Regions from separate parts of the Streptomyces sp. NPDC006012 genome, predicted to be linked through region 2. Evidence: riboswitches for the same ligand, from Rfam matches in the RefSeq annotation. Region 2 holds a riboswitch; each other region holds the start of a gene.
The links. Region 2 has a riboswitch for cobalamin ahead of ACFYPJ_RS03450 (prenyltransferase/squalene oxidase repeat-containing protein). Riboswitches for the same ligand answer to the same signal wherever they lie in the genome.
Positions count from the first base shown of each region.

Region 1: another riboswitch for cobalamin. It lies ahead of ACFYPJ_RS24800 (CbtB-domain containing protein); the one in region 2 lies ahead of ACFYPJ_RS03450 (prenyltransferase/squalene oxidase repeat-containing protein).
Region 3: another riboswitch for cobalamin. It lies ahead of ACFYPJ_RS28265 (cobalamin biosynthesis protein); the one in region 2 lies ahead of ACFYPJ_RS03450 (prenyltransferase/squalene oxidase repeat-containing protein).
Region 4: another riboswitch for cobalamin. It lies ahead of ACFYPJ_RS29040 (ABC transporter substrate-binding protein); the one in region 2 lies ahead of ACFYPJ_RS03450 (prenyltransferase/squalene oxidase repeat-containing protein).

Region 1 is NZ_JBIAIE010000015.1:158,102-165,699, reverse strand. It holds gene ACFYPJ_RS24810 (histidine phosphatase family protein) at 149-730, shown strand; gene ACFYPJ_RS24805 (CbtA family protein) at 968-1,720, opposite strand; gene ACFYPJ_RS24800 (CbtB-domain containing protein) at 1,743-1,964, opposite strand; cobalamin riboswitch at 2,001-2,142, opposite strand; gene ACFYPJ_RS24795 (hypothetical protein) at 2,199-2,333, opposite strand; gene ACFYPJ_RS24790 (hypothetical protein) at 2,465-2,614, shown strand; gene ACFYPJ_RS24785 (alpha/beta hydrolase) at 3,178-4,098, shown strand; gene ACFYPJ_RS24780 (nucleoside/nucleotide kinase family protein) at 4,183-4,899, opposite strand; gene ACFYPJ_RS24775 (BTAD domain-containing putative transcriptional regulator) at 5,755-7,598, shown strand, end outside.
Region 2 is NZ_JBIAIE010000001.1:801,645-809,242, reverse strand. It holds gene ACFYPJ_RS03460 (aldehyde dehydrogenase) at 1-990, opposite strand, end outside; gene ACFYPJ_RS03455 (MBL fold metallo-hydrolase) at 1,236-2,297, shown strand; cobalamin riboswitch at 2,409-2,540, shown strand; gene ACFYPJ_RS03450 (prenyltransferase/squalene oxidase repeat-containing protein) at 2,667-3,917, shown strand; gene ACFYPJ_RS03445 (SCO2322 family protein) at 3,914-4,570, shown strand; gene ACFYPJ_RS03440 (energy-coupling factor transporter transmembrane component T) at 4,595-5,941, shown strand; gene ACFYPJ_RS03435 (ABC transporter ATP-binding protein) at 5,999-7,598, shown strand, end outside.
Region 3 is NZ_JBIAIE010000020.1:60,670-68,267, forward strand. It holds gene ACFYPJ_RS28255 (anion permease) at 1-928, shown strand, start outside; gene ACFYPJ_RS28260 (hypothetical protein) at 952-1,173, shown strand; cobalamin riboswitch at 1,477-1,640, shown strand; gene ACFYPJ_RS28265 (cobalamin biosynthesis protein) at 1,738-2,679, shown strand; gene ACFYPJ_RS28270 (cobyric acid synthase) at 2,676-4,187, shown strand; gene cobN (cobaltochelatase subunit CobN) at 4,184-7,598, shown strand, end outside.
Region 4 is NZ_JBIAIE010000021.1:82,284-89,881, reverse strand. It holds gene ACFYPJ_RS29060 (FecCD family ABC transporter permease) at 1-651, opposite strand, end outside; gene ACFYPJ_RS29055 (FecCD family ABC transporter permease) at 690-1,694, opposite strand; gene ACFYPJ_RS29050 (ABC transporter substrate-binding protein) at 1,802-2,851, opposite strand; partial or broken gene ACFYPJ_RS29045 (5-methyltetrahydropteroyltriglutamate--homocysteine S-methyltransferase) at 3,000-3,299, opposite strand; cobalamin riboswitch at 3,382-3,558, shown strand; gene ACFYPJ_RS29040 (ABC transporter substrate-binding protein) at 3,613-4,665, shown strand; gene ACFYPJ_RS29035 (FecCD family ABC transporter permease) at 4,662-5,675, shown strand; gene ACFYPJ_RS29030 (ABC transporter ATP-binding protein) at 5,672-6,493, shown strand; gene ACFYPJ_RS29025 ((2Fe-2S) ferredoxin domain-containing protein) at 6,474-6,860, shown strand; gene ACFYPJ_RS29020 (ABC transporter ATP-binding protein) at 7,123-7,598, shown strand, end outside.

The sequences.
Region 1 (7,598 bases), on a different contig from region 2:
GGGGCTGCATCTGGAGCGGGCGGGGCGCTCGGCGGCGGCCGTCCTCCGCCCGGCACCACATGGTGGTGCGGATGCTATGTTCGCGGCCACATGTGTGCCGTATCCGGTCGCCCCGGTGCACTCTGACGGCACGAGCAGGAGAGATCGCGTGACCACTCGGGTGTTCTTCGTCGCCGCCGCCATGGGTGCCTCGCTGCGGCAGGCGCGCTTCGACGACGGCCGCTCGATCGGCAACGGCGGTGCGGCGCAGGCCCGTTCGGCGGCCGGGACACTGCCTTCCGCCGCCCGCGTCCTCGTCCCGCCCAGCGTGCGCTGCCGGGAGACGGCCGCTGCGCTCGGCCTCGACGCCGCGGTGGCAACCCAGTTGGCGGGTCTCGACGTGGGGCGCTGGCGTGGGCGCACGCTGGACGAGGTGGGGACCGCCGAGCCGGAGGCGGTAAGCCGCTGGCTCGCCGATCCGGAGTCGGCGCCGCACGGGGGTGAATCGGTACGGGACTTGTGCGGGCGGGTCGCGGGCTGGCTGACCGCCGTGGCGGGCACGGACGGCCGCACGCTCGCCGTGGTCGAACCGGAGATCGTACGGGCAGCCGTCGTCCACGCGCTGGACATGCCCGTGACGGCCTTCTGGCGCCTCGATGTCGCCCCGCTGACGGCGACCGAGCTGAGCGGACGGGCCGGACGCTGGAATGTCCGGCTGGGACACCCGCTTGCCCGGCCGGACGCCGGATAGCGAGCGACGTCCGGAAGGCAGCCGGAGGCCACCCTGCAACTGGAGGCCGGAAAGCGGCTGGAGTGGCGGGCGGAGCAGGCCCGTGAAAAACTCTCCAGGTGTGTGTGACTTCGCCGCACACACGTAGAACCCGGGAGAACACCGAGGCTCCCGTACCACCGGGTCGGCGTCGAACGCCTCACCCTGCAGCACGGAAGCCTCGCGCGGTAATGATCCGGTGCGCTGGTTCGCGCCGGCTCAGTGTGCGGCGGGAACCGTCTTTCCGGCCGCGGTCCTTGCGCGTCTCGGGTTCAGCAGCCGCTCGGCGACTTCCCCGAAGACCAGGCCGAACCCGCCCCACAGCACGGCCTGGACGGCCAGGGCGGACAGCCGGAACCGCCACAACAGGGCGGCCGGGAAATCCGCCGGCAGCTCGTTGACGGCCGGCAGGAACGCGTACGCCAGGCCGATCACGACGGCGAACGAGGCCACCGCCGCGACGGTCGCGTACCACGTGCCCAGCCGCGGGGCGAGCCGCTTGCCGAGGATCGTGGCACCGATCGCGAGGAGCACGCTGAGCAGCATCATCAGGAAGTACAGGGCGGTTCGCCTGCCGATGGTGCCGGGATCTCCGACGGACGGCGGATTGGCGGGATACTTCAGGAACGGCACGACGTACACGGCGAGCAGCGCGCAACTCGCCAGCAGCAGCGCGGTCGCCCGGGGGCCGAGGCGCCCGACGCGGCCGAGGGCGACGCAGAAGGCGAGCGCCGCGATGCCGCCGAAAGCAATCCCGTAGACGAGGACGCCGGTGGCGAGCCCGGCGGTGGACTGGAGGGAGCGGGAGACGACCTCCATTTCGTGTTCGTGGGCGTGGGCGTCCTCGAAGCCGATCGCCTTGTCGACGCTCGGCTCGCCGAGGAAGTAGGCCACGATCAGGGCGAGTACACCGGCCGCGAGACCGGCGAGCATGCCCCGCACGAGAAGGTTCCGTACGGTTGCGGAGTTCATGGGTGTGCGGTTTCCCCTCGCGTCAGTGGCAGGGGAAGCCGAGCAGGTGGCGGGCGTCGTGGACCCATTCGTGGACGTCCGTGCCGCTGAACACGGAGGTGGCGCCCTGCTCGGCGCCGACGAAGTACAGCAGGACCAGCATCAGTAGGCCGAAGAAGACCGCCCAGGGCGCTATCGCCTTGAGCGGCACCTTGGCGGGTACGACCGGAGTGGTGGCTGTCGGCCGGGCGACGGTCTGCGCCATGGCAGGACCTCCTCTGGGAGTTCGCGTCCCATCTCGGTGGTGCACAGGACGACAGCCACGGGTCTGACTCACGAACGGCCCGGGGGCCCTCGCATACAGTGGCGCGACCGTGCCGGATTCCCACCGGCTTCCGTCGTACCGTCGTCGATATCGCACAGACCGTACCGCGCGGCGCGTGCCCGGCCAAGACCGCACCCGCCCGAGGTGATCCCGGTCTCACGGCGGATGCCTGGTTCACCGGGGCGCTTCGGGGCCCCACTTGGGCCCGTCGAGCCCCAATTCAGGATCACCGGGCGGGGCGAAGAAGCGCTCCACGTCGGCGCCGGTGACCTCGGCTAAGGTGCCGGGGACCCGGCGCGGGGTACGCATGCCGCGCCCTCCCGCGCCGGCGACGTCGACGCAGCAGAGAACTTAACCGTCCGGAGATGTCCTGTCGCGGAGAGTGTTCTTTCGGCGGCGGTCGCAGCCGGGCGTGGCCGACGCGCGGGTCCCCCACCACCGTGCTTCCTCGGGTCCAGCCGGCGGCGGTGCTCTCCTACTGGGCCTGTACCCCCAGCAAGGCGCTGCTGCGGCCGGTCATCGCGGTCGCCGACGCGCGCCGCGTGCACGGTGCCCGGCGGGCCGTCACGGGCCGGCTGGACACCGGGTGACGTGCTCGCCCGGCGCAACCGGTACGTCACCGACTGGGACGACTCCGGGCAGGCCCTGTGGGTCAAAGTCCATCGGCGCCGTCCTGTTCCGCGGCCAGGGCCGCCTCGACGGCCCCCGCCGGGTCACCGTCACCAGGGACGACGGTGTCCGCCAGACCCGCACGGCCCGGCACGCGGTGGCCGTCGCCACCGGCAGCCGTCCGGTCTGGCGGCGGACGAGGTCCTGTTCGCCACGGGCCGTACCCCCGGCACCGGCGACATCGACCTGCACACGGTCGGCCTCACCCCCGGTTCCTGGCTGGACGCGGGCCCACACGTACCGCCGCTCCGCTCGCCGCGACGGCCATACGGCGCGGGTGCCCCGTCGGGTCACGTCTCCGGGGCGAGGGTGTGCGGGCGGAGCCGATGTGGTGTGCCTGGTACCAGCCTCCATAGGCAACTCCTTCCCTGGCACCCCGCAGCTGCCCACGGCACTGTGGTGGTGCGGCCGGGAGCAAGACGGTCGCCGGAGCCCGCCCCTGCGAGCCCGATCTCCCCCTCAGTGCGACTGGAGCACCACCGTGATGACCAACGTCACCTTCCCGAGTGCCGGTATCGAGCTCGCCGGGCACCTGTACGTCCCGGATGGCGAGACCGCCGGTCCGCGTCCGGCGGTCGTCGTCGGCCACCCCGGCAGCGGCGTGAAGGAACAGACCGCCGGCCTGTACGCGCGACGCCTGGCCGAGCAGGGCTTCGTCACCTTGACGTTCGACGCCGCCCACCAGGGCGAGAGCGAGGGTGAGCCGCGCGGCCTGGAAGACCCTGCGCAGCGGGTCGAGGACATCAAGGCCGCGGTCTCCTTCCTGACCACGCGCGCGGAGGTCGACCCCGACCGCATCGGCGCCCTGGGCATCTGTGCCTCCGGCGGGTACGCCCTCACGGCGGCGGCGTCCGACCACCGCATCAAGGCGGTCGGCGCGGTCTCCGCCGTCGACATTGGCCGTCAGTTCCGGGTCGGCCCCGACGGCACGCAGGACCCGGCCGTCTTCCAGGGCATGCTGGACGCGGCCGCCACGGCCCGCACCGCGGAAGCCCGGGGCGAGGGCGTACAGTCCTTCCCGCTGTTTCCGGACACGGCGGAGCAGGCCCGCGCGCTGGGTGGTCAGCACGCGGTGGACGGCTTCGACTACTACCGCACCGACCGAGCCCGGCACCCGCGCTCGGCGCAGACCCTCACCTGGTCCAGCATCGACCGCATCGCGTTCTTCGACGGGCTCGCCTCCGTCAGCCTGATCGCCCCGCGCCCGTTGCTGCTGATCGCGGGCAGCAGGGCCGTCACCTCCTGGATGAGCGTCCACGCCTTCCAGCACGCCGGTGGCCCCAAGGAGTTGCACTGGATCGACGGCGCCGGCCACGTCGACCTCTACGACAAGGAGGTCTACGTCGGCCCGGCCGTCGAGAAGCTGTCGGAGTTCTTCCGGACCGGCCTGGGCAAGGCCGAGTAGTCGACCGCTCGAAACAGCCGGTGGTCGACCGCCCGAAGCAGCCGAGTGGTCGGACCACCGAGCCTCACCGTGTTGGCACGGTGGTCACACGGGGTCATGACCGGAACCGTCCGGGGAGGGGCCGAGGAGCGGCAGGGAGACCACCAGGTCGGCTCGCCCCAGGGTGGCGGCGATGAGTTCGGCGTTGCGCTGATCGCTGCCGAGCGACCAGGCGCGGGCCTCCGCAAGGGGTTTGCCGTAGGACACATGGCGTCGGACGAGCCGGTCGAGCCGTGTCTCGTCGTCGATGGCGATGTACCACACCTCGTCGAGGAGTGTCCTGACGCCCGTCCAGGGACCGTCGTCGAGCAGCAGGTAGTTGCCTTCGGTGATGACCAAGGGTGTCTCCGCCGGGACCGGGATGGCGCCCGCGACGGCCTCCTCCACATCGCGGTGGAACTGCGGGGCGTACACGCTCTGCTCCCCCGGCTCGCGCAGCCGGCGGAGCAGGGCGGCGTACCCCGCGGCGTCGAAGGTGTCCGGGGCGCCCTTGCGCTGCCGCCGGCCGAGCCGCTCCAGTTCCGCGTTGGCCAGGTGGAAGCCGTCCATGGGCACCACGACGGCCGTGTCCGGGCCGAGTGCGCCGGCCAGGTGGGCGGCCAGCGTGGACTTTCCGGAAGCGGGCGCCCCGACGATGCCCAGGATCGCCCGCCGGCCACTCTCCGCCAGGGCCCGGGCGCGTTCGTACAGGGTGGAGAAAGCCGTCCCGTCGCGCGCTCCCGGGGTGCCCCCGGGCGAGCGGAGGTCGTGATGGTGTGTCACCGGGGCCACCGGTCCGTCCGGGCGGCGCCTTCGGTTGCGGTGTCGCCGGGAGCCGTGACCGCGACGAGCGGGCTCCGTACGCCGCAGGCCGGGGCGGCCTCGGCGGTCCGGGATCCGGTCGCGGCAGCGGCCGTCATATGTCCCCTCTCACGACTGATGTCCTCCAGTTCCGGGCGCCCAGGGTGCCCGCCCCGCCAGAATACTTCGCCCCCGTGCCCGCAGGTCGTGCGACGATCCCACGGCGCACGGGGGCGTCCTCGCCGTCCCACAGCGGGCGGACTCCCGACGACCTCGAAGTCCGCCCTCGGCTTTCCGGCCGATCGGCCGCGGCGAGCAGGTCGTCGTGCGTCTCCGGCGCCTCGGCACGAGCGTGGATTCGGGGAGGATTCGGGCAGTCAAACCCCTGCCCCGGGCGCGCTGCCCCGTACCGGATGATGCCAAGGTGGCCGATGTGGTGGAACCCCGGGATCAGGATCTCGTCTTGGTACATGACGCTTTCCACAACGAGCAGTTTGAAGTGGGGCCCTTGAAGATCGCCACGCAGTCACCGTACGAACCGTCACTGACATGGGCGGGCCTCGTACGGATGCCGTCCGCGGTTGCGGACCCGTGCGCCCCGGCCCGGTCCGGCGCACGGGGCCGGACCGGCCGCCGGGCATCGGTGACGGTCGCGGTTCGACGGCCCGTCCGGCACGTCCGGTTGCCCAAAAGGTCCCGGAGGTCACGAGCGTGTCCGGATGTCCTTCCAGAGCTGTCGCGGCAGTCAGAAATTCTGTGGAGCACCGATACGTTGGGGTACTCAGGGTGCAGGTGTTGCAGGAGGGACGGAGCGGAATGAACCAAGGACAAGCCGGCATGCGGTTCACCCTCCTGGGACCGCTGCGGCTGGTGTCGCAGGACGGCACGGCGCTGCCGCCCGGCCCGCCCAAGCAACAGGCGATGCTCGCCGCGCTGGCACTGTCGCCCGGTCGTGCCCTGTCCATGTCACGGCTGACGGAAGCGCTCTGGGGCGCGGACATGCCGGCCAGCAGCGTGTCCACGATCCGCACCTACGCCTGGCGGCTACGGCAGTTGCTCGCCCGTGCGGGCGCGGGCGCGGGTATGCTCGTCTCGGTCGGCGACGGCTACCGGCTCATGGTGGCGCCGTCGGTCGTGGACGCCCTGCACGCCGAGGAACTGGCCGCCTCGGCACGCCGGCACCTCGCGGCGGGCGAACCGCGCCCGGCCCGGCAGGCGCTGGCCGACGCACTCGTGATGTGGGCCGGTGAGCCCCTGGCCGGGGTGCCCGGCCCGTTCGCGGAGCGCGCCCGGGACGGACTGACCGAGCTTCACACCGCGATCACCGAGCAGCACTTCGAGGCCGAACTCCAGCTCGGCCACTACCAGGAGGCGCTCCCCCGGCTCACCGAGGTGATAGCGGAGCACCCGTTGCGGGAACGCCCGTACGTGCTGCTGATGCGCGCGCTCTACGGCATGGGCAGGCAGGTGGAGGCGCTGCAGGTGTTCCACGATGCCCGGCGGCTGCTGGTGGAGGCCCATGGCGTCGAGCCGGGTGTGGAGCTGACCCAGGTCCATGAGCGGATCCTGCGTGGCGACAGTGCCGTGGCCCCGCCCCCGGCCCGCGCGGAACATCCCGTCCCGGCCGTTTTTGCCGCGGTGCCCGAGCAGGCCGGCCTCTGTCCGCCCGTACCCGCCCAGCTGCCGCCCGACCTGCCCGATTTCACCGGCCGGGCGGCGGAGTACGCACAGCTGGAGGCCGTGCTGACGGCCCCGAACCGCACCTCCCCCGCGATCGTCGCCCTCACCGGGATGAGCGGGGTCGGCAAGACCAGCCTGGCGGTCCATCTGGCCCACCGGGTGCGCGAGCAGTACCCGGACGGGCAGGTGCATGTCGACCTCGGTGACCCGGACGGCAAGGGCGAACCACTGAGCGGCACCGACCTGTTGGGTCTGCTGCTGGCGAGCCTCGGTGTCCCCGCGGACCGGGCTCCGGACAGCCTTGCCGAGCGCCGGGGACTCTTGCGGTCGCTCCTGGACGGCCGCCGGGTCCTGATGCTCCTGGACAACGTTTCCCAGGCCGCCCAGATCCGTGACTCGCTGCCCGGCACACCGGGCTGTGCCGTGCTGATCACCAGCCGGACCCGGCTGGACGGGCTCCCGCTGCACGCGCAGCTGGCCCTCCAGGTCTTTGAACCGCAGGAGGCGCTCGACCTGCTGCAACAGGGCATCGGCACCCAGCGCCTGGCAGCCGAACGCAGCGACGCCCTGGCTCTGGTCGCCGCGTGCGGCCGGCTGCCGCTGGCCATCCGGATCGTCGCCTCCCGGCTCGCGGCCCGGCCCCGTTGGACCCTGAGGTCCGTGGCCGAACGGCTGGAGGACGAGCAACGCCGGATAGCGGAGCTGCGCTCCGGGCCGCTCGCCGTCGAGGCGGTGTTCGAGGACGGCTACCGGCAGTTGGCGGCGCAGCAGGCGAACGACTTCGTGCTGCTCGCCACGGTCGCCGGAGCCGAGTTCGGCCTGCCCGAGGCGACCGCGGTGCTCGATCTCGACCCGGCCGAGGCGGAGCTGAGGCTGGAGAGCCTGGTGGACGCGGCCATGCTCGACGAGCCGATACCGGGCCGCTTCCGCTATCACCAGTTGCTGCGCTCCTTCGCTCTCAGCCGCGGGCGCAACCGGGCGCAGGAGCGGGCCGCGCTCAG
Region 2 (7,598 bases):
GACCAGCGGGCCGACCTGGGTGGCCGCGTCCAGCGGGTCGCCGACCGTGAGCGCGCTCGCGGCCTGCGCGAAGGCGTCCGCGAACTCGTCGTAGCGGGACCGGGGCAGCAGGATGCGGGTCTGGGCCACGCACGCCTGGCCGTTGTTCATCCAGGCCGCCGGGACGATGCCCGCGACCGCGGTCGCCACGTCCGCGTCCGGCAGCACGACCGCCGCCGACTTGCCGCCGAGTTCCAGGGTGACCCGGGTGAGGTTGCGCGCGGCCACCTCCATGACCCGCTTGCCCGCCGCCACCGAGCCGGTGAAGGAGACCTTGTCGACGCCGGGGTGCCCGACCAGGTACTCGCTGACCTCGCGGTCGGCGGGCAGGATCGACAGCACGCCCTCCGGCAGCCCGGCCTCACGGGCGATCTCGCCGAGGACGTACGCGTCGAGCGGTGACTCGGGGGACGGCTTGAGGATCACCGTGCAGCCGGCGAGCAGGGCGGGCGCGAGCTTGGCGGCGGCGACGAACTGCGGGACGTTCCAGGGGACCACGGCGGCGACCACCCCGACCGGCTCGCGCCGCACCATGATCTTCCCGAGCGCCCCGTCGCGCGTCTCCTCGTACGTGTGGCCGCGGGCGACGGTGATCGCCGAGTCCCAGACCATCATCGCGCCGAGCGCCTGCGCGAGGACGCTCCACGAGTACGGCGAGCCGTTCTCGGAGGAGATCACCCGGGCGATCTCCTCGTGCCGGGCGGCGATGCCGTCCTTGATACGGGTGACGACCGCGATCCGCTCGTCGAGGCTCATCCGGGGCCAGGGTCCCTGGTCGAACGCGGTCCGGGCGACGGCGACGGCCCGGTCCACATCGGCCGGCGAGGCGTGCGGGACGCGGCCGATGACCTCTTCGGTGTGCGGGGAGATCACCTCGATGACGTCCCCGCCCAGGGGATCGGTCAACTCCCCGCCGATGAACAGCTGTCCGTGTTCCACGAGCTCGGTCATGGCCGACTGCCTCCTGCGGCACGATTTCTGACGCTGTATCAGAAACGGATACCAGTTCTCCGCGCACTAGTCCACGGCAGGACGCCACCCACTCGGCCGAACCACCGCATCGCCCGACCGGCCGCCACACGCCGCATCGCATCGCGCCAACCCGCGCAGCCGCCAGGCTCCGGCTTCCGGAACCGGCGGGCGCCCGGGGCAACCGATGGAACCGGTTCTAGTTATAGTGGGGCGGGGAGGCCATGATGGTGGAGACGTTCGATCACGGCGGCGGTGTGCGGTCCGTGGCGGTGCCCATACCGGACAACCCGCTCGGTCACACACTGGTGTACGTCGTGGACACCGACCGGGGCCCGGTGCTGGTCGACACCGGCTGGGACGACCCGGCGTCGTGGGACACGCTGGTGTCCGGACTGTCGGCCTGCGGCACCTCGGTGGCGGAGATCCACGGGATCGTCATCACCCACCACCACCCCGACCACCACGGGCTCTCCGGCCAGGTCCGCGAGGCGTCCGGCGCGTGGGTGGCGATGCACGCGGCCGACACCGCGGTGGTACGGCGCAACCGGGAGGCACGCCCCGAGCGCTGGCTCGACTACATGAGCGCCAAACTCGCCGCGACCGGTGCCCCGGAGGAACATCTGGCGGTCCTGCGCATACCCGGCGTCCTGCAACGGCGACCGCCCGCTCTCCCGGACCGCGAGATCGTCCCCGGCGACCTCCTGGACCTGCCCGGCCGCCGGCTGCGCGCCGTCTGGACGCCGGGGCACACCCCCGGCCACGTCTGTCTGCACCTGGAGGAGGAGCACCCCGCCGGGCTGCCGGGACACGGCCGCCTGTTCTCCGGCGACCACCTGCTCCCGAAGATCACCCCGCACATCGGCCTGTACGAGGACCCGTCCGCCCAGGCGAACTCCACCGGCCGCAACGGCGCCGAGAACTGGGCGGAGGCCATCGACCCGCTCGGCGACTACCTCGACTCCCTGGAGCGCATCGGCCGGCTGGCCCCCGCCGAGGTACTGCCGGCCCACCAGTACGCGTTCACCGGCGGACCGGCCCGCGTACAGGAGTTGCTCGCGCATCACGAGGAGCGGCTGGCCGGACTGCTGACCCAGCTCGTCGAACCGCTCACGCCCTGGCAACTGGCCGAGCGGATGGAGTGGAACCGGCCCTGGCCGCAGATCCCGCACCCCTCCCGGAACATCGCCGTCGCGGAGGCCGAGGCCCATCTGCGCCGCCTGGTGAAGCAGGGCCGGGCCGAACCGGTACCGGGCACCGACCCGCTGAGGTACGTCAGGACCACCTGACCGGGACCGCACGACGGCGGCCCTCTCCCGGACCGCTTTCCCCGCACCACGTGACCGGCCCGCCCCGCCGCACGGCCGTCTGTCACGGCCACCCCTCGGGGGTCCGGAGGGGGGCCGGTAGAGTGATGGGGTCGTCATCAGACCCGTACGGGGGGAAGCCGGTGCAATTCCGGCGCTGACCCGCAACCGTGAACCGGCCGTCAAGGCCCGGTGAGCCGGACTGCCCCAAACGGAACGTGACCGGCTCAGGTGCGTCGGCAACCGCCCGCGCACGGCACCGTCGAGGTTTACGGGGCCGAGCCGCCCGGGGTGTCCCGTGCTGCCCGGCTTCCTCGCGAACCGACCCGCGAAGAGAGGCACCCGCCGAGCATGAACGTCCGCCGCAGTGCAGCGGTCCTGGCCACCGTCGGCGTGCTCGCCGCCGCGTCACCCGCCCTGGCCGCGAGCCCTTCGCCGTCCCCGTCGACGGCCCTCCCGTCCGGGCTGTACGGCGACGCGGATCCGAAGTTCGACGGCGTCTGGCGCCAGTCGCTGGCGCTGCTCGCCCAGCGCACCGCGTCCGTGACGCCCGCCGCCAAGGCCGTGGACTGGCTGACCGGACAGCAGTGTGCGGACGGGGCGTTCGCCGCGTTCCGCGCCGATCCGGGGCGGGCCTGCGACGCCAAGGTGGTGGTCGACACCAACAGCACCTCCGCCGCCGTTCAGGCCCTGACCGCGACCGGCGGCCACGACAGCGCCGTCGGCAAGGCCGTGACCTGGCTGAAGTCGGTGCAGAACAAGGACGGCGGCTGGGGGTACACGCCGGGCGGCGCGAGCGACGCGAACTCCACGGGCGTCGTCATCGGCGCGCTCGCGGCGGCCGGTGAGCGGCCCGCGGCAGTGGTCAAGAACGGCCGGACGCCGTACGACGCGCTGCTCGCTCTTGCCCTGCCCTGCTCCGGCGACGACGGCGGCGCCTTCGCCTACCAGCCGGACAAGAAGGGCAAGTTGGCGGCCAACGCGGACGCCACCGCGGCGGCCGTGGTCGGCCTGCTGGGCGCGGGCCTCACCGCGAAGGCGGCCACAGCGGGCGACGCGCCGAGCGGGGCGCCCGGCACGGACTGCGCCGGCACCCACAAGCCCACCCCCGAACGGGCCGCGGCCGACGGCGCCGCCTACCTCGCCCGGGCGGTCGCCAAGGACGGCCACCTCACCTCCGCGCTCGCGGGCGCCCCCGAACAGCCCGACTACGGCAACACCGCCGACGCGGTGGTCGCGCTCGCCGCGCAGGGCGGTGCGGACCGGGCCGCGAAGCCGCTGGCGTGGCTGGAGAAGGACGCGGCGGCCTGGGCGAAGCAGAACGGACCGGCCGCCTACGCGCAGTTGATCTTCGCGGCACACGCGACCGGCACGGACCCGCGCGACTTCGGCGGTACGGACCTGGTGCGGGCGCTGGGCGCGACCGGCCCGGCGCCGCAGGCGGCCCGGCAGGCCGGACCGGGCGACGCCTCGGACGCGTCGGACCAAAAGGACGACAACGGCGGCTCGGGCACCGGCCTCTGGTGGATCATCGGCACCGGTCTGGTCGCGGGCGTCGGCATCGGCTTCCTGCTCAGCGGCCGCAGGAAGCGGCAGCTGTGACCGGGCCGCGCCGCGGTGTGCTCCTGCTGCTGGCCGCGCTCCTGCTCTGGGGCGGCACGGGCCAGGCGCAGGCCGCCGGCTACCGCTACTGGTCCTTCTGGGACCGTACGGGCGACCGGTGGACGTACGCCACCGAGGGTCCGTCGCTGGCCCGCCCCGCCGACGGTGCCGTCCAGGGCTTCCGGTTCGCGGTGAGTGAGGACTCCGCCGACGCGACGTACCCGCGCGGCACGACCCGCTTCGCCGAGATCTGCGCGCACACGCCCGCGCGGGACGGCCGCAAGCGGGTGGCGCTGGTCATCGACTTCGGTACGGCGGCGGACGCGCCCGCCGCCGAGGCACCGCCGACGGCGCGGACCGCCTGCGCGGTGCTCGCCCCCGACGCGACGACGGCCGAGGCCCTGGCGGCCGTCGCGGGACCGCTGCGCTACGACTCCAACGCCCTCCTGTGCGCCATCGCCGGATACCCGAAAAAGGGCTGCGGCGAGCAGGTGGCGGCCAGGGACGGCAAGCCGACGGCCGCCGCGAAGCGGCCGGCGGCGGGCGAGGACGACGGCAACGGGCCGTCGCTCGGCCTGTGGGCGGGCGGGGCGGCGGTCGTCCTGCTGGGCACGGCGGCCGTCTGGCAGGCCCGACGGCGCCGGGATGCGTAGGCACGGGAATGCGTAGGCACGGGAATGCGTGAGGGCCGCGCCCGCCGGGCGTCGCCCCCCGTCCCGCACGGACCCACGCCCGGCGCGGGCGACGGCAGCGGCGCCCGCGGCGCCGACCACGCCCACGACGCGAGCACCCCGCACGGCGGCAGCACGCGCGGCGACGGCCGCACGCGCGCCTCGGCCGCCTCGGAGTCGGCTCGCGACGAGCGGACGGCTGCGAAATCGGCCCGCAAGGAGCGGGTGGCTGTGAAGTCGGCGCGCGCGGAGCGGACGGCTGCGGGCCGCGAGGGCGGCACGGCGCGGCGGCCGCGTACGGTCGTGCACCCCGGGGCCTGGTGGGGCTGGGCGATCGGGCTCGGGGTCGGGGCCAGCCGGACCAGCAATCCGCTGCTGCTCGGACTGCTCGTCGCGGCGGCGGGCTATGTGGTGGCCACCCACCGCAGTACCGCCCCCTGGGCCCGCTCCTACACGGCGTTCGCCAAGCTCGCGCTCGCCGTGCTGGTCATCCGCCTGGTCTTCGCGGTGGTCCTCGGCTCCCCGATCCCCGGCACGCACGTCCTGCTCACCCTCCCCGAAGTCCCGCTCCCGCACTGGGCGCAGGGCATCCGGCTGGGCGGCCGGGTCACCGCCGAGTCGCTGGTCTACGCGTTCTACGACGGTCTGAAACTGGCCGTGCTGCTGATCTGCGTGGGCGCGGCCAACGCCCTGGCCAACCCGGCCCGGCTGCTCAAGTCCCTGCCGGGCGCCCTGTACGAGATCGGCGTGGCCGTGGTCGTCGCGCTGACCTTCGCGCCGAACCTGATCACCGACGTACAGCGGCTGCGCTCCGCCCGCCGGCTGCGGGGCCGCCCGGACCGCGGTGTGCGGGGCCTGCTCCAGGTGGGCCTGCCGGTCCTGGAAGGCGCCCTGGAACGTTCCGTCGCGCTCGCCGCCGCGATGGACGCGCGCGGTTACGGCCGCAGTGCCGACGTGCCCGTCGCCGTCCGCCGTACCACCGCCGGGCTGACTCTGGGCGGTCTGCTCGGCGTCTGCGCGGGAACGTACGGGCTGCTCACCGCCGCGGGCGGCGGCTACGGACTGCCGGTGCTGCTCGCCGGGGCCGTCGCCGCCCTCGCGGGGCTGCGGCTGGGCGGCCGGCGCTCGCCGCGCACCCGGTACCGGCCCGACCCGTGGAACGCCCGCGCCTGGCTGGTCACCGGGTCCGGTGCCGCGGTCGCCGCGCTGCTCGCCCTCGCCGCGGCCCGCGACCCGGCCGCCCTCAACCCCGGGGTCGTCCCGCTCACCGCGCCCGCGCTGCCCCTGTGGCCGGCGGCGGCCGTACTCCTCGCCCTGCTTCCCGCCCTGGTGGTCCCCAAGGAGCCGTCGTGATGCCCGAAGGAGCCGTCGTGACCCCCGAGGAACCGTCGTGATCCCCAAGGAGCCCTCGTGATCCGCTTCGAGGACGTCAGCGTGACGTACAACGGGGCCGTCGAACCGGCCGTGCGAGGCGTGGACTTCGAGGTCCCGGAAGGTGAGCTGGTGCTGCTCGTCGGTCCGTCCGGCGTCGGCAAGTCGACGGTGCTGGGCGCGGTGAGCGGCCTCGTCCCGCACTTCACCGGCGGCACCCTGCGCGGCCGGGTCACGGTCGCGGGCCGCGACACCCGTACCCACCGGCCGCGCGAACTCGCCGACGTCGTCGGCACGGTGGGCCAGGATCCGCTCGCGCACTTCGTGACGGACACGGTGGAGGACGAACTCGCCTACGGGATGGAGTCGCTGGGGCTCGCGCCGGCGGTGATGCGGCGGCGGGTGGAGGAGACCTTGGACCTGCTCGGGCTGGCCGAGCTGCGGGACCGGCCCATCGCCACCCTCTCCGGCGGCCAGCAGCAGCGGGTCGCGATCGGCTCGGTGCTCACCCCGCACCCCGGGGTACTGGTCCTCGACGAGCCCACGTCGGCGCTGGACCCGGCCGCCGCGGAGGAGGTCCTCGCGGTGCTCCAGCGGCTGGTCCACGACCTGGGCACGACGGTCCTGCTGGCCGAACACCGGCTGGAGCGGGTGGTCCAGTACGCCGACCAGGTGCTGCTGCTGCCCGCGCCGGGCGCCGCGCCCGTGCTCGGCGCCCCGGCCGAGGTGATGGCCGTCTCGCCGGTGTACCCGCCGGTGGTGGACCTCGGCCGGCTGGCCGACTGGCACCCGCTCCCCCTGACGGTGCGGGACGCCCGCCGCAGGGCGGCCCCCCTGCGCACCCGCCTCACCGGCCACGCCCCTTCCCGCACGTCCCCCGCCTCGGCCCCCGGCCCGGACTCGCCCCCGCCGACCCCTGCCCCCACCTCTGACACCTCTGATGCCGATGACGCCGGTGCGGTGAGCCCGCCCGCGTCCGGGTCCGGCGGGCGAACGCGGCTGCCGGGTCGGGCGAGGCGCTCGGTCGGCCGGACCCTGCTGCGCCGTCGCCCGGCGGCCGTGGCGTCGTCACGGCCGGCCGGGCGGTCCGCCGTACCCCTTCGGGCCGCCGACGGCACCGGCCCGGTACACGTCGTCGGCGTACCCGTCGCCGAGGTACGGGCGCTGGCGGTACGGCGCGGGCGGATCCACGCGTTGCGGCAGGTCGACCTCGGTGTCGGACCCGGGGAGATCGTCGCCCTGATGGGCCGCAACGGCGCCGGGAAGTCCACGCTGCTCGGCTCCCTGGTCGGACTGGTCGCGCCGACCGCGGGCAGCGTCCGGGTCGGCGGTGCCGTCCCGCACCGCACCCCGCCCCGCGAACTGGTCCGCCGGGTCGGCCTGGTCCCGCAGGACCCGCGCGACCTGCTGTACGCGGACACGGTCGGCGCCGAGTGCGCCGCCGCCGACCGGGACGCGGGCGCCGCGCCCGGTACCTGCCGTGCGCTGGTGTCCGAACTGCTGCCGGGCATCACCGACGACACACATCCGCGTGACCTCTCCGAAGGGCAGCGGCTGGCGCTCGCGCTGGCCGTGGTGCTGGCCGCCCGCCCGCCGCTGCTCCTGCTGGACGAGCCGACCCGCGGCCTCGACTACGCGG
Region 3 (7,598 bases), on a different contig from region 2:
CGCGCCCCTCGTCGCCGGGGTGGCGGCACTGCTCGCCACCCGGCTGTCGTACTCGCTCGACGGCGCCGCCGAGGGCAGGGCGGCCGAGAAGGGGTACCGGGCCGGCCAGATTGCCTCCGCGGGCCTGGTCTCCCTGGCCCACGGCACCAACGACGCCCAGAAGACGATGGGCATCATCACCCTGGCGCTGATCGCCGGCGGCGCGATCGCCCCCGGCTCGAACCCGCCCACCTGGGTCATCCTCTCCGCGGGGCTCGCCATCGCGCTCGGCACCTACCTCGGCGGCTGGCGCATCATCCGCACGATGGGCAAGGGGCTGACCGACCTCCGGCCGCGGCAGGGCTTCGCCGCCCAGACCAGCGCGGCGACCGCCATCCTGGCCTCCTCGCACCTCGGCTTCTCGCTCTCCACCACGCATGTCGTCTCCGGTTCCGTGATGGGCGCGGGGCTGGGCCGCAAGGGCGGAGTGGTGCGCTGGTCGACGGCGGGCCGGATGTGCATCGCCTGGGCGCTGACGCTGCCGGCCGCCGCGCTCGTCGGTGCGCTCGCGGAGATCGTCACGGAGCTGGGTGACGGGGGCACCGCGGGGGTGGCGGTCTGCCTGGTCGCTTCCGCCGTGGGGATCTGGCGGGTCTCGCGACGCGAGGTCGTGGACCACAGCAACGTCAATGAGGTGAACAGCACCGGGGCGTCGGCCGTTCCGTTCGGGCCGGTCGGTGCGGTGTCCGCCACGATCGGCTCTGGTTCCGCCGGTTCGGTCGGAGCGGTCAGTTCGGTCGGAGCCGTGAGTTCCGTCGGTTCCATCGGTTCCGTCGCTTCCGTCGCTTCCGTCGGTTCGCCGCAGGCGACGGGCGGGCCGGCCACCACGCTCGCCTCGACCGCGCCCGTCGCCGCCGATCCGGCCGGGCCGCCGAGCGCCACCGTCTGAGACCCAAGGAAGAAGCCATCACCATGAACATCGACTGGGCGACTCTCGGGTCCGTCTTCGGCGTCAGTCTCGGGGTCACCGTCGCGCTCGTGGGACTGTTCACCCTCGGCGTGGCCGGCTTGTCGCGCCGTGAACGGGCTGTTGCGCGCGGCGGTTCCGCGGGGTTGGCGTTGAGTGGGGCGTATGCCTGCTTTGCGGCGTGCGCCGGGGCTGTGGGGTACGGGATCTACTTGATCGCGGGATGAGCGGTCCGCGGGAGCCTCGGAACGGGGTCGCTCCGCTGTGGGTGCGGGGAAGTTCCTCGCGCCGTTCCCCGCGCCCCCGCGTGAGTGAGCGTCCTCGCACGACCGCCGGAGCGTCGTGGTTCCCCGCGCAGTTCCCCGCGCCCCCACGTGAGCGAGCGCCGTCGTTCGGGTGCGGATGCCCGGTGGTTCGCCAGGCAACTTCTCGCGTCTCTTTGGGGCGGGTTCGGTGTGTGGGGATGTGGGTGGTGGGGTTGCGGGGCCTGGTGGGGGTGGGTATGAGGCTGGGCACACTCTTCCCTTGCAGGTCAACGGCTAGTTGACGGTTCTTCGGGGCACGTGGTGGACTTCCTGGGCCATGTACGGCGGCAAGGAGAGGAAGCCGGTGCGAATCCGGCGCGGTCCCGCCACTGTCACCGGGAAGGACTTCCCGGGAGCCAGGAACTCTCGCCGTCGGTCTCGTCGAACCAGGGCGTGGACACCCTGAGTGAGGACATACCGCCATGCTCGGCTGCGGATTGAGGTACAGCACCAGGTCGATTCCCGATCCGACGGCCGGCTGAACCGGTGCGTGCCGATCGCGTCTTCGCGTACGGCGCCGCTCTCGGCCTCCTCGGCGATCTGCTGGTGGGCGATCCGCGCCACGGGCATCCGGTCGCCGGGTTCGGGCGTGCCGCGGGCGCGGCGGAGCGGGTGCTGTGGCGGGACCACCGGGGATGGGGAGCCCTGCACACGGCCGTCTGCGTCGGCGGTGCCGCGGGCCTCGGAGCGCTGGCCCGGCGGGCCGTGCGCACCTCCCCCGCCGCTTCCGTGGCACTGACCGGCGCGGTCACCTGGGCGGTGGTGGGCGGGACTTCGCTCGCCCGGGAGGCCCGGGCCGTCCGGCGGGCCCTCGACTCGGGGGACGTCGCCGCGGCGAGGGCCCGGCTGCCCCATCTGTGCGGGCGGGATCCGCAGACCCTCGACGCCCAGGGGATCGCGCGGGCCGTCGTGGAGTCGGTGGCGGAGAACACGTCCGACGCGGTCGTCGGGGCACTGGTGTGGGGGGCGTTGGGCGGGGTGCCCGGGTTCGTCGCTTTCCGTGCGGTGAACACCCTCGACGCGATGGTCGGGCACCGGTCGCCGCGGCACCGGCGGTTCGGGTGGGCCGCGGCGCGGCTCGACGACGTCACCGGCTGGCCGGGGGCACGGCTCACCGCGGCGCTGGCCGCCGTCTCGGGCCCGGACGCGCTCGGTGCGCTGCGGGCCTGGCGGGCCGACGCCCACCGGCATCCGAGCCCCAACGCCGGTCCCGTGGAAGCCTCTTTCGCGGGGGCGCTGGGCCTGCGGCTGGGCGGGACGCTGTCGTACGGGGGGCGGGTCGAGCACCGGCCCGTGCTCAACTGCGGCGGCCGTGCCGTCGCCGCCGCGGACATCGAAGCCGCCGTACGGCTCTCCCGCCGGGTCGGCGTGCTCGCGCTCGCCGTCACGACGGCCGCGCGTCTCGCCGCGCGGGGGCGCAGGTCATGAGCGGTGGTGGGCTGCTCGTCGCCGGTACCACCTCCGACGCGGGCAAGAGCGTGGTGACGGCGGGGATCTGCCGGTGGCTGGTGCGGCAGGGCGTCGAGGTCGCGCCGTTCAAGGCGCAGAACATGTCCCTGAACTCGTTCGTCACCCGCGAGGGCGCCGAGATCGGGCGGGCCCAGGCGATGCAGGCCCAGGCGTGCCGGATCGAACCGACCGCGCTGATGAACCCGGTCCTGCTCAAACCCGGCGGGGAGCAGAGCAGTCAGGTCGTGCTGATGGGCCGGCCGGTGGGCGAGCTGAGCGCACGCGGGTACCACGGCGGCCGTCAGGAACGGCTGCTGGGGACCGTGCTCGACTGCCTCGCCACGCTGCGGGACAGGTACGACGTGGTGATCTGCGAGGGCGCGGGGAGTCCGGCGGAGATCAACCTGCGGCGGACCGACATCGTGAACATGGGCATCGCCCGCAACGCGCGGCTGCCGGTGCTGGTGGTCGGCGACATCGACCGCGGGGGTGTCTTCGCGTCGTTCTTCGGGACCGTGGCGCTGCTGTCCCGCGAGGACCAGGAGCTGGTCGCCGGGTTCCTGGTCAACAAGTTCCGTGGGGACGTCGGCCTGCTGGAGCCGGGGCTCGACATGCTGCGCGGCCTGACCGGGCGGCCCGCCTACGGCGTCCTGCCGTTTTGGCCCGGCCTCGGCATCGACGAGGAGGACGGCCTCGCCGTCTCCCTGCGGGGCGCGGTGCGGGAGTCGGCGGTGGCCGCACCGGTCGGCGACGACGTACTGCGCGTCGCGGTCTGCGCCGTGCCGCTCATGTCCAACTTCACCGACGTGGACGCGCTGGCCGCCGAACCGGGCGTGGTCGTACGGTTCGTGGACCGGCCGCAGGAACTGGCCGACGCGGATCTCGTCGTCGTACCCGGGACCCGGGGCACCGTCCGGGCGCTGGCGTGGCTGCGGGAGCGCGGGCTCGCGCAGGCGCTGTGCGACCGGGCCCGCGAGGGGCGGCCCGTCCTCGGCGTGTGCGGCGGCTTCCAGCTCCTCGGCGAGCACATCGAGGACACGGTCGAGTCGCGCGCCGGGCAGGTGAGCGGGCTGGGTGTGCTGCCGGTACGGGTGCGGTTCGCCCGGGAGAAGACCCTTGCCCGGCCCGTCGGCGAGGCGTTCGGCGAGCGGGTCGAGGGCTACGAGATCCATCACGGCGTCGCCGACGTCATCGGGGGCGAGCCCTTTCTCGACGGCTGCCGGGCCGGCGCGGTCTGGGGCACGCACTGGCACGGTTCGCTGGAGTCGGACGGTTTCCGGCGGGCGTTCCTGCGCGAGGTGGCCGCCGCCGCGGGGCGGCGCTTCGTACCGGCCCCCGACACCTCGTTCGCCGCGCTGCGCGAGGAGCAGCTCGACCGGCTCGGCGACCTGATCGAACAGCACGCGGACACGGACGCGCTGTGGCGGCTCATCGAGTCGGGCGCGCCACGAGGACTGCCCTTCATTCCACCGGGAGCGCCCGCATGAGCACAGTGTTGTTGTTGTCGACCGCCGACACCGATCTGCTGGCGGCACGTGCCTGCGGCGCGTCCTACCTGATCGGCAACCCGACCCGGATCGATGTCGCCGAGGACCTGCCGGCGCTGCTGCGGCGGGCCGACCTCGCCGTCGTCCGGCTGCTGGGCGGCAAACGGGCCTGGGAGGACGGGCTGGCCGCGCTGCGGGCGTCCGGGGTCCCGACCGTGCTGCTCGGCGGCGAGAGCGTGCCCGACGCCGAGTTGATGGCCGAGTCGTCCGTGCCGTCCGGGGTGGTCGCCGAGGCGCTGCGCTACCTGGTGGAGGGCGGGCCGGGCAACCTCGCCGAACTCGCCCGGTTCCTGTCCGACACCGTGCTGCTGACCGGTGAGGGCTTCGACGGGCCGCGGACGATGCCGGAGTTCGGCGTGCACGGCGAGCGGGCCGTCGTCGAGGGCCGTCCGACCGTCGGCGTGATCTTCTACCGGGCCCACGAACTGAGCGGCAACACCGCCTTCGTGGACACCCTGTGCGACGCGATCGAGGCGCGCGGCGCGAACGCGCTGCCCGTGTACTGCGGTTCGCTGCGCGACGCCGACGCGGAGCTGTACCGGATCCTCGGCCGGGCCGACGCGCTGGTGGCGACCGTCCTCGCCGCGGGCGGCACGCACGCCTCGCAGGCGTCGGCGGGCGGCGAGGAGGAAGCCTGGGACGTCGGGGCGCTCGCCGGGCTGGACGTGCCCGTCCTGCAAGGGCTGTGCCTCACCTCGTCGAAGGACGCCTGGGACGGGTCCGACGCGGCCCTGTCCCCCATGGACGCGGCGATGCAGGTCGCCATCCCGGAGTTCGACGGGCGGCTGATCACCGTGCCGTTCTCCTTCAAGGAGCAGGGCCCGGACGACGTGCCGGTGTACGTCGCCGACCCCGAGCGGGCCGGCCGCGTCGCGGGCATCGCCGTGCGGCACGCGCGGCTGCGGCACAAGCCGAACGCCGGCAAGAGGATCGCGCTCGTCTTCACCGCCTACCCGACCAAGCACTCCCGGGTCGGCAACGCGGTCGGCCTGGACACGCCCGCGTCGGCGGTGCGGGTGCTGGACGCCCTGCGCGCGGCCGGCTACTCGCTCACCGAGTACCCCGCGGGCGGCGACGAGCTGATCCACCGGCTGATCGAGGCCGGCGGCCACGACGTCGAATGGCTCACCGAGGAGCAACTGGCCGCCGCGCCCGCGCGGGTGCCGCTCGCCGACTACCGGGCGTGGTTCGACACCCTCGACCCGGAGCTGCGCAGCGCCATGCTGGAGGCGTGGGGCGAGCCGCCGGGCGGTCTCTACGTGGACGGCGACGACATCGTGCTGGCCGCGCTCCGGTTCGGGAACGTCGTCGTGCTGATCCAGCCGCCGCGCGGCTTCGGCGAGAACCCGATCGCGATCTATCACGACCCCGATCTGCCGCCGTCCCACCACTACCTGGCGGCCTACCGCTGGCTGGAGAACAGCTTCGGCGCCGACGCGATCGTGCACATGGGCAAGCACGGCACGCTGGAGTGGCTGCCGGGCAAGGGGCTCGGCCTGAGCGCCGGCTGCGCCCCGGACGCCGTCCTCGGCGACCTGCCGCTGGTCTACCCGTTCATCGTCAACGACCCCGGCGAGGGCACCCAGGCCAAGCGGCGCGGGCACGCCACCGTCGTCGACCATCTGGTGCCGCCGATGGCCCGCGCCGACACCTACGGCGACCTGGCCAAACTGGAGCAACTGCTCGACGAGTACGCGCTGGTGAGCGACTTGGACCCGGCGAAGGCACCCGCCGTCCGGGCCCAGATCTGGACCCTGGTCAAGGCGGCCGAACTGCACCACGACCTGCACGTGGCCGAGCAGCCCGAGGACGCCGACTTCGACGAGTTCGTCCTGCACGTCGACGGCTATCTGTGCGAGATCAAGGACGTGCAGATCCGCGACGGCCTGCACGTCCTGGGCGGCGGCCCGGTCGGCGGAGCGCGCGTCAACCTGGTCCTCGCCGTGCTGCGCGCCGCCCAGGTGTGGGGCGGCCGGGCGAACGCGCTGCCCGGCCTGCGGGCGTCGCTGGCCGCTCACTTCGGGCTCAGCGAGAAGGAATTGCTGGCCGAGCCGGGCGCGGCGGTGAAGGTGCCGGCCGAGCTGACCGGCCTGGTCGAGGGTCCGGCCCGGACGGCTTCCGACGCCGTCGATCTGCTGGAGGCGCTGTGCCGGCGGCTCGCCGAGGGCATGGAGGACCGCGGCTGGGCCACGGCCGCGTGCGCGCCGCTGGTCCGCGAGGTGCTGGGCAGCGGCCTCGCGGACGCGGTCGCCGTGCTGGAGTTCGCCTGCGCCGAGGTCGTACCGCGGCTGGCCCGGACGACCGACGAGATCGGGCACATCCTGCACGCGCTGGACGGCGGGTACGTCCCGGCGGGCCCGTCGGGCTCGCCGACCCGCGGTCTGGTCAACGTCCTGCCGACCGGCCGGAACTTCTACTCCGTCGACCCCAAGGCCATTCCGTCGCGGCTGAGCTGGGAGGTCGGGCAGGCGCTCGCCGACTCGCTGGTGCAGCGGTATCTGAGTGACACCGGTGCCTACCCGAGGTCGGTCGGTCTGACCGTCTGGGGCACGTCCGCGATGCGCACCCAGGGCGACGACATCGCGGAGATCCTGGCGCTGCTGGGCTGCCGCCCGGTGTGGGACGACGCCTCACGGCGGGTGACCGGCTTCGAGGTGGTCCCCCTGGCGGAGCTGGGCCGACCGCGCATCGACGTCACGGTCCGGATCTCCGGTTTCTTCCGGGACGCGTTCCCGCACGTCGTCGGGTTGATCGACGACGCGGTACGGGCGGTGGCCGAGCTGCCCGAGCCCGCCGAGTCCAACTACGTCCGGGCGCACGCCGACGAGGACACCGCCGAGCACGGGGACCGGCGGCGCGCGACGGCCCGCGTCTTCGGTTCCAAGCCGGGCGCGTACGGAGCCGGGCTGCTGCCGCTGATCGACGCCCGCAACTGGCGCAGCGACGCAGACCTGGCCGAGGTGTACGCGGTGTGGGGCGGTTACGCCTACGGGCGCGGTCTTGACGGCCGGGCGGCGCGCGGGGACATGGAGACGGCGTTCCGGCGGATCGCGGTGGCGGCGAAGAACGTGGACACCCGCGAACACGATCTCGTCGACGCCGACGACTACTTCCAGTACCACGGCGGCATGGTGGCGATGGTGCGGCACCTCACCGGCAGGGGCCCGGAGGCGTACGTGGGCGATTCGGCCCTGCCGGACCAGGTGCGGACACGGACCCTCGGCGAGGAGACCCACCGGGTCTTCCGGGCCCGGGTCGTCAACCCGCGCTGGATGGCGGCCATGCGGCGGCACGGCTACAAGGGCGCCTTCGAGATGGCGGCGACCGTGGACTACCTGTTCGGGTACGACG
Region 4 (7,598 bases), on a different contig from region 2:
CTGGTCGTAGCCGCGGCTGTTGAGCGAGCCCGTCAGCCAGACCTTGGCCTGCTGCGCGACGAGGAAGTCGCCCTTGGTGAGGAACAGTTGGGTCAGCGAGCCCAGGGCGACCGAGATCCCGATGCCGACGAGGACGAAGCGGGACGCGTGCATCCCGCGGCGCCAGGCGAAGACATAGACCAGCAGCGCCGCCGCGAGGCCGCCCGCGACCGACACGTACGGCAGCGCGGTGGCGGAGACGAGGCCGAAGCTCATCGCGGCGACCGTCGCCACGCCCGCGCCGTGCGTCACGCCGATGACGTCGGGGCTGGCCAGCGGATTGCGCGCGACGGTCTGGACCAGGGCGCCGGCGACCCCGAAGGCGACCCCGGCCAGCAGGCCCACGACCAGCCGCGGCAGCCGCAGCGTGCCGACGACGAGCCGGTCGGGACTCGGCCTGTCGAGCAGGACGTTGACGACCTCCGTGGGGGAGACGAAGGACTCGCCGACGCAGAGGTACGCCACGACGGCCGCCGTCAGCAGTACGGCGAGCGCGGCGGCGACGAGCACCGCTCTGCGGTGGACCAGGAAACTGGCGCGCGCGGTACGCAGCACGGCGTGCCCTGCCGGGCGTACGGAACGCGCGGCGGACGCTGCCGCTGTTTTTGTCATGCCGGCCGTCGGGGCGGTTGCCGGGCCGGTCGTGCGGCTCATGCGGCGACTACCTTCCTGCGGCGCACCAGCGCGATGAGGAACGGCACACCGAGCAGGGCGGTCATGACGGCCACCGGCACCTCCGAGGGCGGGAAGACGATACGGCCGAGCACGTCGGAGGCGAGGATCATCACCGGGCCGAGCAGGGCCGACACCGGCAGCACCCACCGGTGCGCCGTACCGACCAGCGCCCGTGCGATGTGCGGGACGGCCAGGCCCGTGAACGCGATCGGCCCGACGGCGGCCACGGCCGCGCCCGTCAGCACGGTCGCCCCGACCGCGCCCAGGACGCGGAGCAGGGCCACGTTGTGGCCGAGGGCCTTGGCACTGTCGTCGCCGAGCGCGAGCGCGTCCAGGCCGCGGGCCAAGGCACCGGCCAGCACCAGGCCGGCCACGACGAACGGCCAGATCTGACCGACGACGTCGCCGTCCCGGCCGCTGATGGAACCGACCTGCCAGAAGCGGAATTCGTCCAGGGCGCGTGCGTTGGTGGTGACGATGCCGGAGACCACGGCGGCGAGGAAGGCGTTCGTCGCGGCGCCCGACAACGCGAGTTTGACGGGGGAGGCGCCGCGGTAGCCGCCGGCGGCGACGGCGTAGACCGCGACGGCCGCCAGCACCGCGCCCGCGAAGGCGAACCAGATGTATCCGAGGAGCGTGTGCACGCCGAGGAACGCAATCGCGCACACCACCCCGGCGGACGCGCCCTGGCTGACGCCCAGGATGCCGGGTTCGGCGATCGGGTTGCGGGTGACCCCCTGCATGACGGTCCCGGCGACGGCGAGGGCCGTACCGGCCAGCACACCGATGACGGTACGTGGCACCCGTAGCGCCCGCACCACCTGGGCGTCGTCACTGGTGCCGCCGTGCAGCAGTGCCTGGAACACTTCGCCCGGGGCGATCTGGCGACTGCCCACGGCAAGGCTCAGCAGGACGGCGATCAGCAGCATCGCCGAGGAGCCCGCGAGCCAGGCGATGCGGCGACGGGTCGGTCGCGCCATGTGCCGCGCTCACTCTCTCTTTCCGGATGGGGGTAAGGGGCCGTCGCACGCCGGACGCGGGCAGGCACGGGGCCCGCCCGCGTCCGGCCCGCGGCGGCATCACGGGCTTACGCCGTGAGGTGCTGCTCCAGGTCGTCGAGGACCGCGTTGGCCGCGGTCACTCCGAGCCCGAGGTACCAGGTCTCGTCGGAGACGTCGAAGGCGTGGCCGTCCTTGACCGCCTTCAGGTTCTTCCACAGCGGGTTGCCCTGGGCCTTGGTCTTGTCGGTGGCCTTCGGGTCGCCGTAGACGCCGGTGAAGATGTAGTCGGCGTCGGCCTGATCGATGTTCTCGGCGCTGACCTCCACGGCCAGGTCCGCGATGTCCTGGTTCTTCGGCCGCGGGATGCCGACATCGTCGAGGATGGTGCCGATGAAGGAGTCGTTCGCGTAGAGGCGGATCTTGCCCTCGGGCATGTAACGCACCATCGACACGCTTGGCTTGTCGGCGCCGAGCTTGGTCCCGAGGGCCTTCGCCTTCGACTCGTACGCTGCGAGGTTGGCCTTGGCCTGCGCGGTCTTGTCCAGCGTGGCCGCGTTGAGGAGATAGTTCTCCTTCCACGTGAAGCCGGGGCGGATGGAGAAGACGGTCGGCGCGATCTGTGACAGCTCGTCGTAGGAGTTGGCGGCGCGCAACTGGCTGCCGAGGATCAGGTCCGGCTTGAGCGCGGCGATGGCCTCCAGATTGAGGCTGTTGATGGTGCCGACGTTCGTGGGCTTGCCCGCGCCGCCCTTGAGGTAGGACGGGAGTTCCGGCGAGCCCTCACTGGGCGCAAGACCGACCGGCTTGATGCCGAGCGAGACGACGTTGTCGAGTTCGCCGACGTCCAGGACCACCACCCGCTTGGGCTGCTCCTTGATGACCGTAGTGCCCATGGCGTGGGTGATGGTGCGCGGCCACTCGCCCGGTCCGGCCTTCGTGCCCATCGCGGCGGTCTTCTGTGCGGCGTCCCCGAAGTCCTTGCCGCCCTGCGCCACCGACTTCGAGTCCTTGGCCCCGGCCGCCGCGGAGGTCCCTGCGCTGTCCTTCCCACCGCCGGACCCACCGCACGCCGTGAGGGACAGCGCGGCCACGAGGGCGCCGGCGACGGCGGCTGCGCCGCGGCGTCGAAGAGACATGGGTGCTCCTGAAGCTGTGATGAAACGTTCAATACTTAGGCGAGGCATACCTTACTATTGGGCTCGGTGGCTTCGGTAGCCGGGGGGTGCGAGAGGTCCTCCACGGCCTGAGGAGGGGGCGGCGGCAGGTGCTCCACGGCCTGAACGGCGGATCGTGGACGCAGCGGGTGCCGTAGGACTGGACCCAGCCCTGCTGGGTGGCGAGGCAGCCCGTCAGCTGGTCGGCGAAATACTGCACCATGTCGTTGCGCTCGGCCTCGCCGTGCACCAGGACGTCCAGGCGCGCCTTCTCCTGGGAGGCGACCACCTCGCCGATCTCCGCCTTGCTGCGTTCGCCGTAGCCGGACGAGTCGATCCGCCCGGCACGCAGGTCGGCGCGGGCGGTGCGCAGTTGCCCGGTCTGCGGGCACGAGCCGATGGTCGTGGTCGGCAGCAGGACGGCAGGGAGCCGGGAGGGTTGCGTCCGGCATCCGGATGGTGAGCCGGCACACGCGGGTGACCGATCGCACCATCTGACCGTACGGCGGACTTGATAGCCTCGGTGGGCCAGTCGAGCCACACCCGAGGCCAGGGAATCCGGTGCGAACCCGGAACTGACGCGCAGCGGTGAGGGGGACGGGCGGGGCACGACGCCACTGGGAGACCGGGAAGGCGCCCCGACCGGACGAACCCGAGTCCGAAGACCTGCTGGCACCTTCGCGCCCCGGCGCGGAGGGACGTCCGTAGGCCAGGCTCCGCGTACGAGCCCCGACTCCAGAGGCATGCCCGTGCTCCGCACCCCCGCCCTTCCCCGTACCCCGGCGCTTCTCCTCGCGTCCGCTCTGCTGTTCACCGCCTGCGGCTCCTCCGGCGACGACGACGCGAAGCCGGAGGAAATCTCAGCCGCCGGCTACCCGGTGACGCTGGACAACTGCGGCCACCAGGTCACCCTGAAGTCGGCGCCGAAGCGGGCCGTCTCCCTCAACCAGGGCACCACGGAGATCCTGCTCTCCCTCGGCCTCGCCGACCGCATGGCCGGTACGGCGACCTGGACCGACCCGGTGATGAAGGGTCTGGAGAAGGCCAACGCGTCCGTGCCGCGCCTCGCGGACAACGCGCCCTCCTTCGAGAAGGCCCTGGACGCCGAACCCGACTTCGTCACCGCCTCGTTCGTCTCCACCCTCGGCAAGGGCGGGGTCGCCACCCGCGAGCAGTTCGAGAAGCTGGGCGTGCCCACCTACGTCTCGCCGTCCGACTGCTCCGCGGGCAAGGACAACGACAGCGGCGGCGACGGATCGCGCAGCGAACCGCTCACCCTCGACGCCGTCTACGGGGAAATACGAAACCTGGCACGTGCGTTCGGCGATGAGAAGCGCGGCGAGAAGCTCGTCGCCTCGCTGAGGAAGCGGGTGAGCACGGCCACCGCCGGACTGCACGCCTCGGACATCTCCCTCATGTACTGGTTCGCCAACTCCCAGTCGCCCTACCTCGCCGGCTGCTGCGGGGCTCCCGGCGCCATCACCCGCGCGGTCGGCGCGAAGAACGCCTTCTCCGACACCCACGACGAATGGCCCCAGATCAACTGGGAGACCGTCGCCGACCGCGACCCCGACGTCATCGTGATCGGCGACCTGACCCGCAGGCAGCAGACCGCGGAGACCGCGAAGGCCAAGATCCGCTTCCTGGAGACCAACCCCGCCACCCGCAATCTGACGGCCGTGAAGAAGAAGCGGTACGTCCCGTTGAGCGGGCAGGCGATGAACCCTTCCATCCGCACGATCGAGGGGATCGAGAACGTCGCCGCCGGTCTGCGTGGCCTCGGGTTCGCCAAGTGAGCGTCCGCTCGCTGCTGTTGACGGGTGGGGGACCGGCCGCGCTGCTGGTGTCGATCGCCGTGGCCGTGACGATCGGCCCCGCCGACATCTCCACCGGTGACGTCTGGGCGTCCGTCGCGGCCCATCTCGGCCTCGGCGACAGCACGTTGGCGCCGCTTCGGGACGGAATCGTGTGGAACCTGCGGATGCCGCGCACGCTGCTGGCCGCCGTGTGCGGGGCCGGACTCGCCGTGTGCGGGGCGGTCATGCAGTCGTTGCTGCGCAACCCGCTCGCCGACCCCTTCGTGCTCGGGGTCTCCTCCGGCGCGTCCACCGGAGCGGTCGCCGTGGTCGTGCTGGGCGTGGGCGGGGGAGCGGTGTCCCTGTCGGCGGGCGCCTTCCTCGGCGCGCTGCTCTCCTTCGGCCTGGTGCTGCTGCTCAGCCACACCCTCGGCGGCTCCACCGACCGGGTCGTCCTGTCCGGGGTCGCGGCCATGCAGTTGTTCTCCGCGCTGACCTCCTTCACCGTCCTCACCTCGGCGGACGCGGAGACCACCCGGGGCGTGCTGTTCTGGCTGCTCGGCTCGCTCACCGGCGCCGACTGGGGACAGGTACTGCTCTGCACCGTCGTCCTGGCGGTGGTCCTCGTCGTCTGCCTCGGGTACGCCCGTACGCTCGACGCGTTCGCCTTCGGCGAGGAGGCCGCCGCGGGACTCGGGATCCGGGTCGCCCGCACCCGCCTGGTCCTGCTCTGCGCGACCGCCCTGCTCACCGCCACCCTGGTCAGCTGTGCCGGCGCGATCGGCTTCGTCGGCCTGGTCCTGCCGCACGCCACCCGCGCCCTCACCGGCTCCGGGCACGCCCGTCTGCTGCCGGTCACCGCGCTGACCGGGGCCGTCTTCCTGGTGTGGGTGGACACCCTCGCCCGAACCGTCCTCGACCCCCAGGAGGTCCCGGTGGGCGTGGTGACGTCCCTCATCGGCGTGCCGGCATTCGTCGCCGTCCTCCATCGCGGACGGGGAAGGGCATGACCAGCCTGCGAGCGGACCGCGTCGTCCGGCACATCGGCGGCAAGGTCGTCGTCGACGGCGTCACCCTCGCCCTGCGGCCGGGCGAGACCGTCGGTCTGCTCGGCCCCAACGGCTCGGGGAAGTCCACACTGCTCAGACTGCTGGCCGGGGTCCTCTCACCCACCGCCGGGGTCGTGACCCTGGACGGGCGCCCGCTCGCCGAGGCCGGCCGCCGCGCCACCGCCCGCCGGGTCGCCACTGTCGAGCAGCACGCCCACACCCTGACCGAACTGACGGTCAGGGACGTCGTCGCGCTCGGCCGCATTCCGCACCGCCGTGCCTGGACACCCTCGACGACGGCCGACGCGGTGGCCGTGACCGAGGCACTGGCGCGCACCGGACTGACCGACCGGGCCGACCAGTCCTGGCACACCCTGTCCGGCGGCGAGCGCCAGCGCAGCCAGATCGCCCGTGCCCTCGCCCAGGAACCCCGCGAGCTCCTCCTCGACGAACCGACCAACCACCTCGACATCCAGCACCAGCTCGACCTCCTGGACCTGATAGGCGGGCTGCCGGTCACCACGGTGATCGCCCTGCACGACCTCAACCTCGCCGCGATGTACTGCGACCGCCTGCTCGTCCTGCGCGACGGCCGCGCGGTCACGGAGGGCACCCCCGCCGGGGTTCTCACCCCCGGCCTCATCGAGCAGGTCTACGGCGTCCGTGCCGAGGTCACCCACGAACCCGGCCACCCTGTGATCCGCTTCTTGCGCTCGGCCGCCCGGGACGGATCTCTCCCGAAGAGGAGCGTGACGAGCGATGCCCCGACAGAGCCCTGAAGCAGCCGGCACGGAGCACACCACCGCCCGACCCGCTCCGTGCCGAGTTGTCGTCTGCCGGGACTGCTGCTGCGGAACCCCGAAAGTCGCCGGCGTGGATCACGACCACCAACTCGCCCGCCTGGCCGAGGAGGTACCCGTACGGGTCTCTGACTGCCTCGATGTGTGCGAACACGCCAACGTGATCGTCGTCCAGCCCTCCGCCGAGGCCCGCGCTGCGGGAGCCCGCCCGGTCTGGCTCGGCCTCGTCAACGACCCCGAAGCCACCGACGACATCGCCCGCTGGGTACAGGCGGGTGGCCCTGGCGTCGCCCCGTGCCCCGACATCCTCGGCCTCTACGTCTTCATGGCGCCCCGCAGGGCGTGACGATCGGCAGGCAGAACCCGGCGACGACGATCGCGGTGTCCAGCCACACGGCCGCGGTCCAGCCGCCGGTGCCGTCGCGCAGGACCCGCCGATCGCAGGTCTGCCCACATGGCGCATTGGGTGCGGTCCGGCAGAAAACGCGTGGACGTCGCGAGCGCGCCCGAGGGACACTGCCGGTCCTCCTGGTCCGCTCCTGACGTTCCCGGCCGCCGTGGTGTGCCGCGTGGGGTTGCGGGCTGTCCTACTACATCACAGGGTTGGGATGGGACCGCCTGATTCAGAGACGACACAACCGCGCAAGGGCTCGGTGCTCCTTGCGCTCCGGTACTACGGACGGGAACTGGCGCGGCTGCGCCGGCTCACGGTGCCCGCGATGCTGCTGCCGGCGCTCGGCAACATCGGCATCGCCTACGTCGGGCCGCTGATCGTCGCCAAACTCGTCGCCGACATCGCCGACAACGGCCGCCCCGGCATCGGCATGGCACTGCCGTACGTCCTCGGCTTCGCCGGCGTCCTGCTGTTCGCGGAGGCGCTGTGGCGGATCGGCCTGCACTGCCTGAACCGTATCGATGCCCTCGGTATCGAGCACCTGTACGTGATCGGCATGGACGAACTGTTCGCCCAGGACGCCGCGTTCTTCCACGACAACTTCGCCGGGTCGCTGACCAAGCGGGTGCTGAGCTTCGCCACCCGCTTCGAGGAGTTCGTCGACACGCTGACGTTCAACGTGGCGGGCAG